DNA from 2 places in the Sphingobium sp. FG58 genome. Region 2 is predicted to be linked to the other one. Evidence: riboswitches for the same ligand, from Rfam matches in the RefSeq annotation. Region 2 holds a riboswitch; the other holds the start of a gene.
What was found. Region 2 has a riboswitch for cobalamin ahead of cobW (cobalamin biosynthesis protein CobW). Riboswitches for the same ligand answer to the same signal wherever they lie in the genome.
Positions count from the first base shown of each region.

Region 1: it holds a riboswitch for cobalamin, as region 2 does, so the genes downstream of both, ACODR8_RS10390 (TonB-dependent receptor plug domain-containing protein) here and cobW (cobalamin biosynthesis protein CobW) in region 2, are expected to answer to the same signal.

Region 1 is NZ_JBMDJF010000007.1:6,808-15,483, forward strand. Features, by position in the region: gene ACODR8_RS10385 (ABC transporter substrate-binding protein) at 1-234, shown strand, start outside; gene ACODR8_RS10390 (TonB-dependent receptor plug domain-containing protein) at 272-2,107, opposite strand; cobalamin riboswitch at 2,281-2,499, opposite strand; gene fdhD (formate dehydrogenase accessory sulfurtransferase FdhD) at 2,570-3,364, opposite strand; gene ACODR8_RS10400 (formate dehydrogenase subunit delta) at 3,396-3,701, opposite strand; gene fdhF (formate dehydrogenase subunit alpha) at 3,712-6,558, opposite strand; gene ACODR8_RS10410 (formate dehydrogenase beta subunit) at 6,555-8,219, opposite strand; gene ACODR8_RS10415 (formate dehydrogenase subunit gamma) at 8,216-8,668, opposite strand.
Region 2 is NZ_JBMDJF010000004.1:159,970-168,645, forward strand. Features, by position in the region: gene cobJ (precorrin-3B C(17)-methyltransferase) at 1-213, opposite strand, end outside; gene cobI (precorrin-2 C(20)-methyltransferase) at 210-947, opposite strand; gene ACODR8_RS07355 (precorrin-8X methylmutase) at 944-1,573, opposite strand; gene ACODR8_RS07360 (cobalamin biosynthesis protein CobG) at 1,573-2,682, opposite strand; gene cobN (cobaltochelatase subunit CobN) at 2,679-5,930, opposite strand; gene cobW (cobalamin biosynthesis protein CobW) at 5,940-6,977, opposite strand; cobalamin riboswitch at 7,162-7,393, opposite strand; gene ACODR8_RS07375 (HoxN/HupN/NixA family nickel/cobalt transporter) at 7,455-8,477, opposite strand.

The DNA.
Region 1 (8,676 bases), on a different contig from region 2:
ATGGTCGCGGCGCGGCCCGACTGGCTGATTGTCGAAAGCGGCAGCGAAGCGGTGGTCGATCAGGGGACCGAAATGCTCCAGCATCCCGCGATCAAATCCATCCCGCGCATCAGCCTGCCGCAAAGCTGGACCGTGTGCGGCGGCCCTGCCTATGTGCAGGCGGCGCGGGCCATCGTGGCGCAACTTGGGGCGCCACGCAGCAAAAGCGCGACGCGGCTGAACGCGCCGAAATGAAGGAACGGGCTGCGCGCCCGTCCCCCCTTGTGCCATATCAGAAGCGGACACGCACACCGCCAAAGGCGGAGCGGCCATAGACGCCATAGCCATAGGCAGTGGCGTAGGCTTCATCGAACAGATTGTCGATCCGGCCATAGACTTCCAAATGCTCGCCCAGTGGCAGCGAGGCCCGCAAACCGGCAAGCGCATAGCCGTCCAGACGACGGGTGTTGGACGCATTGTCGAAACTGTCGCCCACCATCGTCACCGTGGCACCCGTCGAGAGGCCGAAAGACCAGACATAGTCCGCCGAGACGCTGACCGCATTGACGGCGCGGCGCGGCAGGCGGTTGCCATCATTGATCCCGCCCGACCGGTCGCGCGCATCGACATAGCTATAGCTGCCGGTCACGGTCAGCGCGTCCACCGGCTTTAACGCGATGCTGGCCTCCACACCCTTGGCGCGGGTGCGGTCCAGATTGCTGTAGCTGAAGGTCGCATTGTCATAATTGATCTGGTCGGTGGTATCGCGCAGAAAAGCCGTGACCGAGACTGTCGCCCGCCCGCCGTCCAGGCTCTGGTCGAAACCGACATCATAGCTTTTCGAGCGTTCGGGGCGCAGCGCGCTGTTGCCGCTGAACATGTCGTAAAGCTGATAGAGCGAGGGTGCCTTGAACCCTTCGCCATAGCTCAGGCGAATATTGGTCGCGCCCGCATTGGGCGTATAGTTGGCGTTCGCGCCGAATGTTGTCGCGCCGCCAAACTGGCTATGATCATCATGCCGTACGCCACCGGTGACCGACAGGCCGGTGAAGGGCTTGACGATCGCCAGCGCATAGACGCTGTCGATGTTGATCTTCGCCGACGACGTGCTGCCGAAGCCGAAGAAATCATAATCGGGCCGCTCATGTTCATAGCCGAACACCAGCTTGGCCTGATCGACCGGGGCATAGACGCCTTCATAGTCGAAGCGCAGGTTGGTGCCGGAATAGCCATAGTCCGGGTCGGTGCCGCGCACGAAATAATAGTCGCGGTCGTTGCGCAGATAAGTGACCGCCGCGCGGTTGGTCAGCTTCCCATCCAGCAGGGCGAGGTTGAGGCCCGCATAGCCCACATATTGGTCGAGCTTGCTCACATCGCTGCTGTCGGCAGGCGCGCCGAAGAAGCTGTCATAGTCCAGGTCGGCCTGGATATAATAGCCGCGCAGGTCCAGGCTCAGCGCATCGCTGAACGCCAGTTTCAGCCGGGCGTTGGTGGCGATATTTTCATAACCATCCTTTTCCGTGCCGCCCGCCGCCGAGGAAATGCCGTCGGTGCGGAAGTAAGCCGCGCCCACCCCGCCCGATGCGATGCCGCTGGTGCCGGAGACGTCCGCCTTGGCATTCACCGTATCGCTATAGCCATAATCGACCGAGGCGTTGGCACCAAAGCCGTCAGCAGGCACGCCGGTCATGATGTTGACCACGCCGCCGATCGCCTGGCTGCCATGCACCACCGAGTTGGAGCCGCGCAGCACCTCGATCCGCTTGATATTGCCGGTCAGCAAATGGCCGAAATCATAGCCATCGCCGATGCCGCTGGGGTCGTTGACCTTCACCCCGTCGATCAGCACCAATGTCTGTGTCGTTTCCGCGCCGCGCAGCGACACGCCGGTCACGCCGCCGACCGATCCATTGCGATTGAAGCGCACCCCCGGCGTCGTCGCCAGCAGATCAACCACATCGACCGCCTGCCGCGTCTGGATGGTCTGCGCGTCGATGACGGTGATCGCCTGCCCGACTTCGTCCCGCGACTGTTCGATGCCCGACGCGGTGACGACGATATTATCGTCCTGCGCCAGAGCGGGCGTAGCCGCCAGCAGCGCAATGAGAGAAATCCCTGTTTTTAACATTATAAATGCCCTGAGCGTCTGAATGCGACTTCAAGGCCAGGGCGTCCGCGCAAGCGGTCGCGCCATGATGCGGGACAAACGCCAGCCCCCGCCGCACGGCACGATGCGGCCCCGGCCGCACAGCGTCGCTCGACGGAAAACCACCGTGCCATGACCATCCCCTGGATCAGGGCAAGAGCGACCAGACGCCGGCAGGTCTCCTGGCTCGCGGGTCAGGGCAATAACGCACGGACCTTCCCAGACACATCGTCCAGTGGCCGGGCCTTGCGACCCGCGTGCATCATGCTCACCGCTTACAGTTGCAGGGACAGCCGCGGAATTGGGCGCTTGCACGCCCGCACCGCATTCCCATTTTCAGCCCCTTGCGGGACACCGGCGCGATCTAGCTGCAAGGGAAGCCAAGCCCCCCTCACGCCGCGCGCTCTAGGGGAAAGGCACCGCGATGCCAAGCGGCCTGTGGCGCTACGCCAGCGGAGCGTTGCCCCGGTGCAACACCGCGTCGGCCCGCGCCAGCACGACCAGCGGCAATCCCGCCGCCGCCGCGCGCTCTGCCGCCAGCCTCGTGGGGGCGGAAATCGTCACCAGCAGTGGGCATTGGCTCAGCACCGCTTTTTCCACCAATTCATAGGAACAGCGCGACGACAGCAGGGCAAAGCCGCCGTCCCAGTTCGCCCCCGCCCGCTTCATCGCGCCGATCAGCTTGTCGAACGCATTGTGCCGCCCGACATCCTCCCGCGCCAGAAGGATCGCCCCGTCCGCGCTGACCCACGCGGCGGCATGGGCCGCACCGGTGGCGGCGTTGAGCGGCTGATGCACCGCCAGCCCATCGAGCGCGCGAAAAATCGCCGCCCGGTCGGCGCGCGAACGCGCCGCTACCTGTGGCAGGGGCCGGATCGCCTGCTCCAGATTTTCAATGCCGCATATGCCGCACGAGGAGTCCGACGCCCGGTGCCGCACCCGGTCCAGCAACAGGTCCGTCCGCGACGGCGGCAGGGTGGCGCGGGCGACGATGCCTTGATCGGTGCGATGGGTATCCACATCGAACGGCGCATCGTCCGGGCCGATCAGCCGCTCGGCCAGCGCGAAGCCCTGCACCAGATCGCCAATATCGGCCGGCGTCGCCATCAGCACGGCATAGCCGATACCGTTAAATTCGATCGCAACCGGCACTTCGTCGGCCAGCGCCCGATCGATCGGCTGCGTCGCCCCATCGGCGGTCAGCCGGTCGAAAGTCATGCTCTGGCGGTCTGCATCCATCAAGAAGGGGTAGCGGTGGATCGCGCGCCGCTCAACCGGCGTCGCAATGCCCCGTCTCGTCCACCATGTTGAATTGCGCCGCATCCACTTGCGGAGCGCCCCTGGCCTGCGCCATGCGCGCAACGGCTGCGGCCACTATGGGGGAAAGCCGTTCGGGCTGGTCCTGCGCAATGGCAATGATCTGCGCTTTTATGCGCGGGTCCCAGAAACGGGTCAAATGCTCGGCCAGCGCCGCCACCGCCTTCGCCTCGCCCATGGTTTCCAGGTTGCGCGCAATCTGGTGCGCCATATAGACCAGCCGGTCCGTGGTGGACATGACTTCGGTTTCGTCGCTCATATGCCCGACCCTATTCCGCCGCTTCCAGCGGTGCAATGCGGCGGCTCATCCGGGCCTGATCGGCATAATCCTGCTGCCAGTCGCTCGGCCCGTTGGATGGCATCACCTGCACCGCCGTCACCTTATATTCCGGGCAGTTGGTCGCCCAGTCGCTATAGTCGGTGGTGATGACGTTGGCCTGCGTTTCGGGGTGGTGGAAGGTGGTATAGACCACGCCCGGCGCAACCCGCTCGGTCACTTGCGCGCGCAGCGTCGTTTCCCCGGCGCGGCTCTTCAGCGCGACCCAGTCGCCCTCCTTGATCCCGCGATTCTCGGCGTCCGACGGATGGATTTCCAGCCGGTCCTCCGGGTGCCAGGCGGTATTGGCGGTGCGCCGCGTCTGCGCGCCGACATTATAATGGGACAGGATGCGCCCCGTCGTCAGCAGCAGCGGGAAGCGCGGGCCGGTCTTTTCGTCGGTCGGCACATAGTCGGTGACGACGAACTTGCCCTTGCCCCGCACGAAGCCGTCGATGTGCATGGTGGGCGTGCCATCGGGCGCGGCGTCATTGGCGGGCCATTGCAGCGATCCTTCCGCCTCCAGCCGGTCATAATGGACGCCTGCGAAAGTGGGGGTGAGCGCGGCAATCTCATCCATGATCTGCGCGGGGTGATCATAGGTCCAGCCCAAGCCCATGGCATTGGCGACCAGCTGAACGATTTCCCAGTCGGCATAGCCGTTCAGGGGCGCCATCACCTTGCGCACCCGCTGGATGCGGCGTTCGGCGTTGGTGAAGGTGCCGTCCTTCTCCAGGAAGGTCGAACCGGGCAGAAAGATATGGGCGTAATTGGCGGTTTCGTTGAGGAACAGGTCCTGCACCACCACGCACTCCATCGCTGCAAGGCCTGCCGCGACATGATGGGTGTTGGGGTCGGACTGGAGAATATCCTCACCCTGCACGAACAGCCCCTTGAACGTCCCGTCGGTCGCCGCGTCCAGCATGTTGGGGATGCGCAGCCCCGGCTCGGCGTCGAGCGACACGCCCCAGGCCTGCTCGAACAGGCTGCGCGTGGCCACGTCCGACACATGGCGATAGCCGGAAAATTCATGCGGGAAGCTGCCCATGTCGCAGGCGCCCTGGACATTATTCTGGCCACGCAGCGGATTCACGCCAACGCCCTCTCGCCCGACATTGCCGGTGGCCATGGCGAGGTTGGCGATGGCCATGACGGTCGATGACCCCTGGCTATGCTCGGTAACGCCAAGGCCATAATAGATCGCGCCATTGCCGCCGGTGGCATAGAGCCGGGCCGCAGCGCGCACCTCGTCCGCCTTCACGCCGGTCAGCGGTTCGATCGCTTCAGGCGAACGGGCGGGTTGGGAGACGAAATCGGCCCAGTCGGCAAATTCATCCCAGTCGCACCGTTCCCGAATAAACGCCTCGTCATAGAGCTTCTCGGTGACGATGACATGCGCCATCGCGGTCAGCATCGCGACATTGGTGCCGGGGCGCAGGGGCAGATGATGGTCCGCCTCGACATGCGGGGATTTGACCAGATCGGTGCGGCGCGGGTCCATGACGATCAGCTTGGCCCCTTGGCGCAACCGCCTTTTCATGCGGCTGGCAAATACGGGGTGGCCGTCGGTCGGGTTCGCGCCGATGACCAGGATCACGTCCGACTGCATCACGCTGTCGAAATCCTGCGTGCCTGCCGACGTGCCGAAGGTCTGGCTGAGGCCATAGCCGGTCGGCGAGTGGCAGACGCGGGCGCAGGTATCGACATTATTATTGCCGAAGCCCTGGCGGATCAGCTTCTGGACGAGGAAGGTTTCTTCATTGGTGCAGCGGCTCGACGTGATGCCGCCGATGGAGCGGGTGCCATATTTGGCCTGGATACGGCGGAATTCCGACGCGGTATAGGCGATCGCTTCGTCCCACGACACTTCGCGCCATGGTTCGCTCACCGATGCGCGGATCATCGGGTTGAGGATACGGTCCTGATGCTGGGCATAGCCCCAGGCGAAGCGGCCCTTGACGCAGCTATGGCCGCGATTGGCCTTGCCGTCCTTCCACGGCACCATGCGCACCAGTTCCTCGCCCCGCATTTCCGCGCGGAAGGTGCAGCCGACGCCGCAATAGGCGCAGGTGGTGACGACGGCGCGGTCCGGGGTGCCGACCTCGACCACCTTCTTTTCGATCAGCGATGCGGTGGGACAGGCCTGCACGCAGGCACCGCAGGAGACACATTCGGACCCCAGAAATCCCTCGCCCTGCGACGCGGAGACTTTGGAATCGAACCCCATCCCCTCGATCGTCAGCGCGAACGTCCCCTGCACTTCGTCGCAGGCACGCACGCAGCGGGAGCAGACGATGCATTTGCTGGGGTCGAAATCGAAATAGGGGTTCGACTGGTCCTTCGCCTGCCCCATATTGGTCGCGCCGTCATAGCCATAGCGCACGTCGCGCAGGCCGACCGCACCGGCCTGATCCTGCAATTCGCAGTCGCCATTCGCGCCGCAGGTCAGGCAGTCGAGCGGATGGTCGGAGATATACAGCTCCATCACCCCGCGCCGCAACTGCTTGAGGCGATCGGTCTGCGTGCGCACGACCATGCCCTCTGCCACCGGGGTGGTACAGGAGGCGGGATAGCCATTGCGCCCCTCCACCTCGACCAGGCAAAGGCGGCAGGAGCCGAAACTCTCGACACTGTCGGTCGCGCAGAGTTTGGGGATGGAGCCGCCCAGCAGCGACGCGGCGCGCATGATGCTGGTGCCTTCGGGCAGGGTGACGGCCTGCCCGTCGATGGTCAGGGTGACGGACTTGCCAGTCGCAATCGCAGCGGGCGTGCCATGGTCGGTTTCGCGGGTAAAGGTCATTCCGCAGCCTCCTTCAACGGCGCCAAATCCGGACTTGGACTCGCGCCGAAATCTTCTGGGAAATAATCGAGCGCGCTCAGCACCGGATAGGGGGTGAATCCCCCCAGCGCGCAGAGCGACCCATATTTCATCGTATCGCACAGGTCGCGCAGCAGCGTGGTTTGCGCGTCGAGCGAGGTGTCGATCCGGGCGGGGGAACGGGAGTAGAGGGCTTTGCCAAGATAGCCCCCCTTCCCGTCATGCTGACGAAAGTCAGCATCCAGGGCGGCATCATCCAGCCTTGCATTACGGGACTCTGGATCCTGACTTTCGTCAGGATGACGAAGGGAAATGGGTGGCCGCGCCGCCATGATCCGATCGACAATCTCCACCCCGCGCGTCGATCCGATCCGGCAGGGCGTGCATTTGCCGCAGCTTTCCGCGGCGCAAAATTCCATCGCGAAGCGGGCCATATGCGCCATATCGACACTGTCATCGAACACCGTGATCCCGGCATGGCCAATCAGCCCACCCGCAGCGGCGAAGCTTTCATAATCGAAGGGCAGATGGAACATGGATGGCGGGAAATAAGCACCCAGCGGTCCCCCCACCTGCACCGCGCGCACCGGACGGCCATTCGCGGTGCCGCCGCCAATATCGTTCACCAGTTCGCCCAGCGTGATGCCAAAGCCGATTTCGTACAGCCCGCCATGCCGCACATTGCCCGCCAGCTGCACCGGCATCGTCCCGCGCGACCGGCCAAAGCCAACCGCCGCATAGGCATCCGCCCCTTCCGCCAAAATGAACGGAACGGCAGCGAGGCTCAGCACATTGTTGATGACGGTCGGCTGGCCGAACAGACCTTTCAGCGCAGGCAGGGGCGGCTTGGCGCGCACCTGGCCGCGCTTGCCCTCGATCGAATCGAGCAAGGCGGTTTCCTCGCCGCAGACATAGGCGCCCGCGCCCTCGCGCACTTCCAGCGTGAAGGGCGCGATCAGATGCGCCGAACGCTCGATCGCCAGCCGCATCGTGTAAATGGCGAAGGGATATTCGGAGCGGATATAGATATAGCCATGATGCGCGCCCACGGCATGGGCGGCGATCGCCATGCCCTCGATCAGGCAATAGGGATCGCCCTCCATCAGCATCCGGTCGGCAAAGGTGCCGCTATCGCCCTCGTCGGCGTTGCAGACGATATATTTGTCGCCCGCAGGCGCATCCAGCACCGTCTGCCATTTGATGCCGGTCGGGAAACCTGCCCCGCCGCGCCCGCGCAAGCCCGACGCCTTGACGGCATCGACCACGGCCTGTGGCGCCATCGCGCGCGCGGCGTCCAGCCCTTTCCAGCCGTCCTGCGCGGCGTAATCGGTCAGGCTGACCGGATCGATCACCCCGCACCGGGCAAAGGTGAAGCGCTGCTGCCCGGCGAAGAAGGAGAGTTGATCGACCAGTCCCAGCCGGTTGGGGTGGCTGCCATCCAGCACCGCCGCGACGTCCCATGGCCCCACCGGACCATAGCCGATGCGGCCGTCCGCCGTCTCCACCTCGACCAGAGGCTCGATGCTGAACAGCCCGCGCGATCCGGTGCGGATTACATCGCACCCGGCGTCGGCAAACGCCTGCGCAACATCGTCTGCGCCCAAAGCGACCGATGCCATGTCGCGGCTCACATAAATTTTCATGCCGCCACCTCCGCTGCGATCCGATCCAGCGCGGCCGTGTCGATCCGCGCCATGGGGCGACCGTCGACCAGCGCATTGGGGCCGACCGCGCACAGGCCCAGGCAATAGACCGGCTCCAGACTGACCGCGCCATCGCCGCGCGTCTCCCCCATCGCCACGCCCAGCCGCTGCGCCGCTGCCGCCTCGATCGCCGCGCCGCCGCGCGCCTGACAGCTTTCGGCCCGGCACAGCTTGACGACATGGCGACCCGCAGGCGTACGGCGAAAATCATGATAGAAGGTGACGACGCCATGCACGTCAGCGCGCGACAGGTTCAGCGCGCGCGCGATGACCGGCACGAGCGCATCCTGTACATAGCCAGCCTCTTCCTGCACCGCGTGCAGCAGCGGCAGCAATTGGTCGCGCGTCGCGCCGTGGCGCGCCGTCCAGCCTTCGATAAACTCTTCCATCCCGATAC
Region 2 (8,676 bases):
CGCCAGCCGCAGCGCGTGGGCGGCCCGCTCCAACTCCACCCGATTATCGGACGGATGCAGCGTCAGCCCGGCGCGCGGCGCAATGCGCGCGACATAGGGGATATAGCCGATCACGTCCGTCGCCTGCGCCAGTGCCTCGGTCACCTGTGGCGTGACCATCGCGTCGCTGCCCGGCCCAAGGCCGGCTATGGCGATCCAGCCAGTCGCGCTCATGGCCGTCGCCCCTGACCATGGATAAGCAGGATCGAGAAATAGGGCGTCACCCGTTCCGCCTCGACCAACCGCGTCACGCGCTGGTCGGGCATGGCGGCATGTTCGACCAGCCAAGCGGACTCGGCGCGGCCAGCGGCGATGACGGCGCGGCGCAGCTTGGCGAGGTTGCGGCCGATCTTCATCACCACCAGCGCGTCAGTATCGCGGATGCGGCGGGTCAGTTCTTCCTCCGCCATGGTCGCCATCAGCACGGTCAGCACATCGTCGCCCCAGCTGATCGGCGCACCCGAAGCGGTCCAGGCACCGGCCATGCCACTGATCCCCGGCACGACCGCGACCGGCGCGATGCCCGACAGGCGGCTGTGCAGATGCATGAAGGAGCCGTAGAAAAAGGGATCGCCCTCGCACAGCACCACGACATCCGCGCCGCCCATCGCCAGCGCGGCGAGCCGGGCCGTGCAATCGGCGTAAAAGGCGGATAGGCACTGGTTGTAGCGCGGGTCGGTCAGCGGGATTTCGGTCGTGACCGGATATTCCATCGGCATTTCGATGACGTTGGGGCGCAGCATCCCCTCGACAATGCGCCGCGCCTGTCCGGGTCGTCCGGCCTTGCGGAAATAGGCGACATGGCGCGCGCCACGTACCAGCCGGTCGGCGCGGACACTGAGCAGATCCTGCGCGCCGGGGCCGAGGCCGACGCCATGGATAGTGCCGATGGTCGTGATCGCGTTCATTCTGCTTCACTCGCCAGTGCGTTGATTGCGGCGACGGTGATCGCGCTGCCACCGAGACGCCCCTCGACAATCGTGCAGGGGACGGGCTGCGCTGCCCACAAGGCATCCTTGGATTCGGCCGCGCCGACGAAGCCGACCGGGCAGCCTATGATCGCGGCGGGGCGCGGGCAGTCGGGATCTTCCAGCATGTTCAGTAGATGGAACAGCGCGGTCGGCGCATTGCCGATCGCGACGAGTGCGCCCGCCAGATGCGGTCGCCAGAGCTCCAGCGCGGCGGCGGAGCGGGTATTGCCCATCGCCTGCGCCAGACCGGCGACTTGCGGATCGTGCAGCGTGCAGATGACGGGATTGTCGGTGGGGAGGCGGGTGCGGGTCACCCCTTCGGACACCATCCGCGCGTCGCACAAGATCGGCGCGCCTGCCGCCAGTGCTGCGCGCGCAACGTCCGCGAAGCCTTCGGAAAAGCGGATATGGCGGGCGAGATCGACTATCCCAGCGGCATGGATCATCCGCACCGCGACCGGCTCTTCCCCGGCGGCAAAGCGAGCGAGGTCGGCCTCCGCGCGGATCATGGCGAAGGACTGGCGATAGATCGCTGCGCCATCACGTTCGTAAATATGGGGCATCAGGCGGCTCCGAAATGGGCAAGGAGGGCAGCTTGCGTCAGGCCGGATTGCAGCGGCGCATCCCCAGCGCGGGCGTTGATCGCGAGATCGAAACGGTCGTCTCGTCCGGTCAGCATGACATCGGCAGGCGCAGCGCGGGCGCAGCCCTTGGCACAGCCCGACACATGCAAGGAGCCTGTGACATGAGGGGCGAGGCGGCGGGTGAGGGCGCGGGTTTCGACGGTCGATTGCGGGCAGTCTGGCGCGCCGGGGCAGGCATCGACGTGCAGCAGCGGATCGGCGGGATCGGTGATCCAGCCATCGTCAGCAGGTGTCCCTTGCCCTTCGATCAGCAGCATCCGCCAGGGGGTGAGGCGGATGGCGTCGATAGAGATAAGGCGTGACAGCTGCGCGGCTGTGATCCGGCCAAAGGGCGCGCCCAGTACGCGGCGTCCCGGCACCACTCGGCGGGCGGGATGAGCGGGCGGGATCGCGCCAGTCGCAAAGGGCGGGAGGGTGGCCCGATGCCGTGCCATGCGCCGGGCATCCTCACCGCCGCTTTCGACGAACCAGTGGGCGAGCGCCAACAGAGCATCGACCTCCGCGCCCTGCATCACCGGCGCACCGGTCTCATGACCATCCGCGCGCAGGATCAGGCCGCCATGCTGTCCGCGCTCGATGCGGAAGTCGCCGCTTTCGTTGTGCAACGCACATGCCTCTCCGGCGTCGATGATGAAGCCGACCTTGCCGGGCAAGTCGGGCAACTCGTTCAGCCTTGCGATCAAGCTCCGTGCGATCCGGGCCGTGTCGTCGCCGTCCTGCCACTCGGGGGCGACCAGCAGGTTGCGCCGGGTTTCGATCACTGGATCAGGATCGACCAGTCCTGTCGCAACCAATGTCGTGAGTAAGGCGGGGAGGGCAGCTTCGCTCACACCGCGTAGCTGGAGATTGGCGCGGCTGGTCAGGTCGATCTGGCCATTGCCGTGATCCGCCGCGGCCTCGGCCAACACCGCCATCTGCGCGCGGGTAACCCGGCCCAACACTGGCCGCACCCGGACGATCAGGCCATCGCCTGCCGCCATCGGGTGCCACGCATCTGGACACCAACCCTTCACCGCAAAGCTGCTCATGACTGCGGCTCCAGACCGGCGAGGATCGAATTGCGCCGGGTGCGCCACAGCCCGGCGGCGTGGAGCGCGGCGAAGCGTTGCTCCATCGCCGCCAGCGCACCGGGGTTCTCGCGGGCCAGAAAGGCGCGCACATCGGCCTCGCCCAGTGTCGCGTCATGAAAGAGGTCGAACAGATGTTCCGGCACTTGTCCGGTCAGATGCGCGAACGCCCCCAGATGATCGAGCGTCGCGGCAATCTCTGCCCCGCCGCGAAAACCGTGCCGCATCATGCCGCTGATCCAGCCGGAATGCGCGGCCCGCGCCCGCACGACTCGTGCAATCTCCTCGGTCAGGCTGCGTGCTGTTGGCCGGGTGGGGTCGCGATTGTCGAGATGGTAAAGCGCGGCGCTGCCGCCCGTCACCGCCTGCGCAGCGGCAAAACCACCTTCATGCGCGGCATAGTCGGCGGCCAGCAGCAGGTCGGTTTCGGGCAGGTCCTGCGCATGGACGAAACTGTCCGCGGCCGCGACCCGTGCGCGCAGTCCGCCGGGGTCTGTTGCTATGCCGGGCATATCAAACGCATGGTCGGATGCGGCCAGCCAGGCTTCGCCCGCCACTTTCCGTGCGGCGTCTGTGTATGTTTCGGCGGCATCGCCCATGCCCAGCCCATAACGCCCTGGTTGCGGCCCATAGACGCGCGGTGTAACCGAACGACCGGCGAAAGGGTTGTGGTCGGCCGGCTCATCACACTCGCCCAGCGCGCGCACCGCCTGCCCGAACAGCGCGCCCAGCGTTGGGAAGGCATCGCGAAACAGGCCCGATACGCGCAACGTCACATCGATACGGGGCCGATCGAGCAACGACAGCGGCAATATCTCCACCCCCGTCACCCGCTCCGACGCTGTATCCCACACGGGTTTGGCGCCCAGCAGGTGCAGCGCCATCGCGTAATCCTCACCCGCAGTGCGCATCGTCGCCGATCCCCACAGGTCGATCACCATCGCGCGGGGATAGTCCCCCTGATCCTGCAAATGACGGCGCACCACATCCTGCGCCATTCGCACCCCCTGCGCGTGGGCGCTGCGGGAAGGGACGGCGCGCGGGTCGATGCTGTAGAGGTTGCGCCCGGTCGGCAGCACGTCGGTTCGCCCGCGATGCGGCGATCCTGAAGGGCCGGGCGCGACCCGCCGCCCGGCCAGCGCCGCGCGCAGACCCTCACGCTCCGCCGCACCTTGCTCGCCCCGACCAAAGACGTGCAGCCCATCCCCATATTGGCTTTCCTTGACGTCGCAGACGAAGCGGTCGATGCGGGTGATGATCTCCACCGGGGACGCATCCGCCGCGATGCCCAGTTCCGTTTCCAGCCCCAGCGCGCATGCTTCGTCGGCAATGTCGGCCTGCAAACGCGCCCGCCGCGCCGGGTCCAGCCCGTCGGCGTTGGAAAATTCGTCGAGCAGCGCCTCGATCCGCGCCAGCCCAGCGCCGCTGCGGGTGGGGGCAAGCGGTGGCGGGGCATGGCCGATCGTCACCGCGCCGATCCGCCGCTTCGCCTGCGCCGCTTCGCCAGGATCATTGACGATGAAGGGATAAATGACCGGCATCGCCCCGGTCAGCGCCTGCGGCCAGCAGTCGTCCGACAGCGCGACGGCCTTGCCCGGCAACCATTCGAGCGTGCCATGCGCGCCCATATGGATCAGCGCGTCGATCCGCTGCTCCCGCAGCCAGAGATAGAAAGCGACATAGGCATGGCGCGGGCAACGCGACAGGTCGTGATAATCCTGATCGCGCGCCGCTGGGTCGCCCCGTTCGGGCTGGAGCGCGACGAGGACATGGCCTGCGCGGAAAGCTGAAAAGGCGAAATGGCCGTTTAGCGCTGCCGGGTCGCTTTCCGGCTCTCCCCATGTGGTGGCGATGTCGGCGCGCAGGGATGGCGAAACTGTATCGAGGGCGGCGCGATAGTGCGAGAGCGGCCAATAGATGCGCTCTTCTGCCAGTCGTTGCGGCAGGTCAGGGCTGGTGATGGTGGCATAACCAGCCCCGGCCAGATCCTCCAGCACGGCCTGTGCCGATGCCAGCGCATCCAGCCCGACCGCATAGGCCATTTGCCACGCCTTGCCGGGATAGGTGGACAGCAGCAGCGCCAGTTTCCGCGTAGCGGCAGGCTTCGCCGCCAACGCGATCCAGCCCGCCACCCGATCAACGATCGCTGCGACCTGCGCGGGATCGGCGCGATGACGCGCGCGGGCGTGGTGCAGGTCCGGGTCGCGCGCCTCCGCGTCCTTGAAGCTCGCCACGCCAGCGAAAATCCGTCCGTCCATCTCCGGCAGCACGACATGCATGGCCAGGTCTGCGGGCGAAAGGCCACGTGCGGCGTCGGCCCAGGCCGCACGGCTGTTGGTGGCCAACGCGATCTGGATCATCGGCACGTCGATGCTATCGAACGGGGTTTTGCCATCCTCGCCACGCGCGGAAAAGGCAGTGGCGTTGACGATCGCCGCGGGGGCCAGTGCGCTCGCCCAGCGGGTCAGCCAGCCGCGCACATCGGCGGCTTTGAGCGATGGCGCGAACAGGGCGATGATATCGAAGCCGCGTTGCTCGAACGCCCGCTGTAACGCGACGAACGGGTCAAGATCACCGGCCACCAGATAGGATCGGTAGAAGAGCAGCAGGATGCGCGGCCTGTCAGACGCAAGGGCGAATGCGGCTGGACATGTCACGCCTTCGCCCGCCCGCCACGCCCCGATGGTCGCGACGGGTTGGGGCTGGCCCATGTCATTCGCCGCAAGACCGGCATCGCGCGCCAGTTCCCGCAGCGCTGCCATCGCCGATTCCGGCCCTCCGGTGTCGCACAGTCGCGCCAGCATCCGAAGCCGATCCACCCGCAAAGTCGATGCTGCATCCAGCCGCGCGTCCTCCCGTCCGTCGCCTGGCAGCACGGCCAGCGCAATGCCCTGCGCCCTGGCCAGTGCCTCCACCTGTTGCAGGCCATAGGACCAGTAGGACGCGCCGCCGATCAGCCGGATCAGGATCGCCCTCGCGCCGGACAGGGTGCGTTCGATATAGGTGTCGACCGAGAGCGGATGCGCCAGCGTCGCCAGATTGGCGAGGCGCAGCGTCGGCAATCCCTTGCCCAGCCGCCACCCGGCCGCGAACGCGCCCAAATCGCTGTCGGAAAAGGACAGGACCACCATGTCCGCAGGCGGCTGCGCCAGATCCTGCGGACTGGCGACATCCTCCATGCCCGGCGTTTCGCGGAAGATGACGTGCATCGTGTGCGCTCAGTCCAGCAGCGCAGCCCGGATGGCGTCGGGGTCGATATGATCATGCTCGGCGATCACCACCAGCGACGTGCCGCGCGGTTCGCCGGGGTGCCATAGCCGGTCATAATGGCAACGCACCCGCGCGCCGACCGCCTGCACCAGCAACCGCATCGGCTTGCCGGTTACGGCGGCATAGCCCTTCACTCGCAATATCTGCCGGTCGCGGGCCAGTGCCTCGATCCGCGCGGTCAGGGTGGCAGGGTCGGTGATTTCGCCCAGCGCGATCACGACGCTGTCGAAATCCTCATGTTCATGCTCATCCTCGCCATCATGGTGGGACGGGCGGGACGCGATGTCATCTTCCGCGGCTGTGCCAAGGCCCAGGATCAGGCGCGGGTCGATGACGCCGTCGGTCAGTTCGATTACCGGGACCGGGCGCGGTGCCTCCGCCGCGATCACGGCGCGCGCGACCGCCACGCCGTCCGGCCCGGCCAGATCCACCTTGGTCAGCAGCACCATGTCGGCGCAGGCCAACTGATCCTCAAACACTTCGGCGAGTGGCGTTTCATGGTCGATGCCCGGATCGGCGGCGCGTTGCGCTTCTATAGCGACCAGATCGGGCGCGAAGCGACCTGCAGCTACCGCTTCGGCGTCGGCCAGCGCCAGTACCCCGTCCACCGTGATGCGGCTGCGGATCGCGGGCCAGTCGAATGCCTTGAGCAGGGGTTTGGGCAGGGCCAGCCCCGATGTTTCAATCAGGATATGGTCGGGTCGGGGATCGAGTGCGAGGAGATGTTCGACCGTGGGAATGAAATCGTCCGCCACGGTGCAGCAGATGCAGCCATTGGCCAGTTCGACGATATTATCGGCCGGGCAATCGGGAATGGCGCAGGATTTGAGGATGTCGCCATCCACCCCCAATGTGCCGAATTCATTGACGACGACCGCCAGCCGCCGCCCGCCCGCGTTGCGGATCAGGTGGCTGATGAGCGTGGTTTTCCCCGCGCCCAGAAAGCCAGTGACGATGGTGACGGGCACCTTGGTGAGGTCCGACATGGCAATTCTCCGCGCGCCGCGACGACGAAGGGCGGGGCGTACCGGCGCACGTCGCCGGTCGGCGCGCGACGACGGACAGGCGCGCAAAGTCGCCCGGCGCAACGCACCGATGCGGCCCCAGCCGCATGGACTCGTCGCTCAGACGGAGAGTTACCGTGCCAAGACCATCCCCTGGATCTGGGCAAGAGCGACCGGTGCGCCGGCAGGTCTCCTGGCTCGCGGGTCACAGCTTGATGCACGCCTTCCCGGATTCGCGCATGGTGCGCCGTCCAGTGGCTGCTCCCCCAAAAGAGGAGCGATGTGCATCGCGCTATCCGCTTACAGTTGCAGGGACAGCCGCGGATTTGGACGGAAAACCGCCCGCACCGCATTCCCGATTAAGCCTCTTGCGAGGCACCGGCGCGATCATGTGAGAACCGGCGTAAACCGGCTTTCACGCCTGTCCCTAATCCAGTTTATCGCCCAAGCCAAGCATGATCAGGTCGCCAGTCGCACCTCAATCTCGTCGAAGCGTCGCCACCGGTAGATCAGGAAACTGGCGATCCAGCAGAACAGGAACAGACCGATAATGGCAAAGCCCAGACTGTTGAAATTCTCGCCCAGCGCGCCAGCCATGTCCCATGGCCAGCCAGCCAGCCCCAGCTTGTCGCCAATCAGCGCGATCGTTTCGATCCCGCCGATGACGATGGCGACAATGGCCGAGATCAGGGTGATGGTGATATTGTAATAAAGTTTGCGGATAGGTTTGACGAACGCCCAGTCATAGGCACCCAGCATCACCACCCCGTCCAGCGTGTCGATCAGCGCCATGCCGACCGCGAACAGCGCAGGCAGGACCAATATGGTGCCGATCGACAGGCCGTTGGCCGCCTGATGCGCGGACATGCCCAATATCGCGACTTCGGTGGCGGTATCGAAACCGAAGCCGAAGAGGAAACCTAAAGGGGCCATATGCCAGCTGCGGTTGACCAGCCGGAACATCGGGCGGAACAGTCGGGCCAGCAGGCCGCGCCCGGACAGCAGCAGGTCCAGATCCTCCTCATTATAGGCGCCGCCCGCCCGGACATGGGCGAAGCTGCGCCATACCGATCGCAGGATGATGAGGTTCATGCCCGCAATGGCGAACAGGAAGAGCGCGGACACTGCGGTCGCGACCACGCCGCCGACTTGTTTGAACCAGACGAAATCGGACAGGGCGTTGGTGGTCAGCACGATCAGCACGGAGGCTATGGCGATGATGCTGCTATGGCCGATGGCAAACCACAGGCCGACGGAGATGGGTCGCTGACCTTCCTGCATCAGCTTACGGGTCACATTGTCGATCGCCGCGATATGATCGGCATCGACGGCGTGGCGCAGGCCGAGACCCCAAGCGAGCAGCGCGGTCCCCAGCATCAGTGGTTGATCGTGAAACAGGCTGACGGCCCAGCCCCAGGCGGCCATATTCGCCACAATCAGCGCGGCGATCAGCATCGCGACGCGACTGCGCAGCCGCGTCATTCCCTTGTTTTTCGGGTCGCTCACAAGCGTCTCCCCCTGGCGTCCTGCGACATGGCCGGGCCTGCTGGCGCAACGCGACAGCCGACACGCGCGGCGACCGGACGCATCAAGCGGCCAACGCACGTCCCGAAGCGGCCCCGCCGCTTACACGTCGCTCAGACGGAGTTCACCGTGCCACGGCCATCCCCTGGGCCAGGGC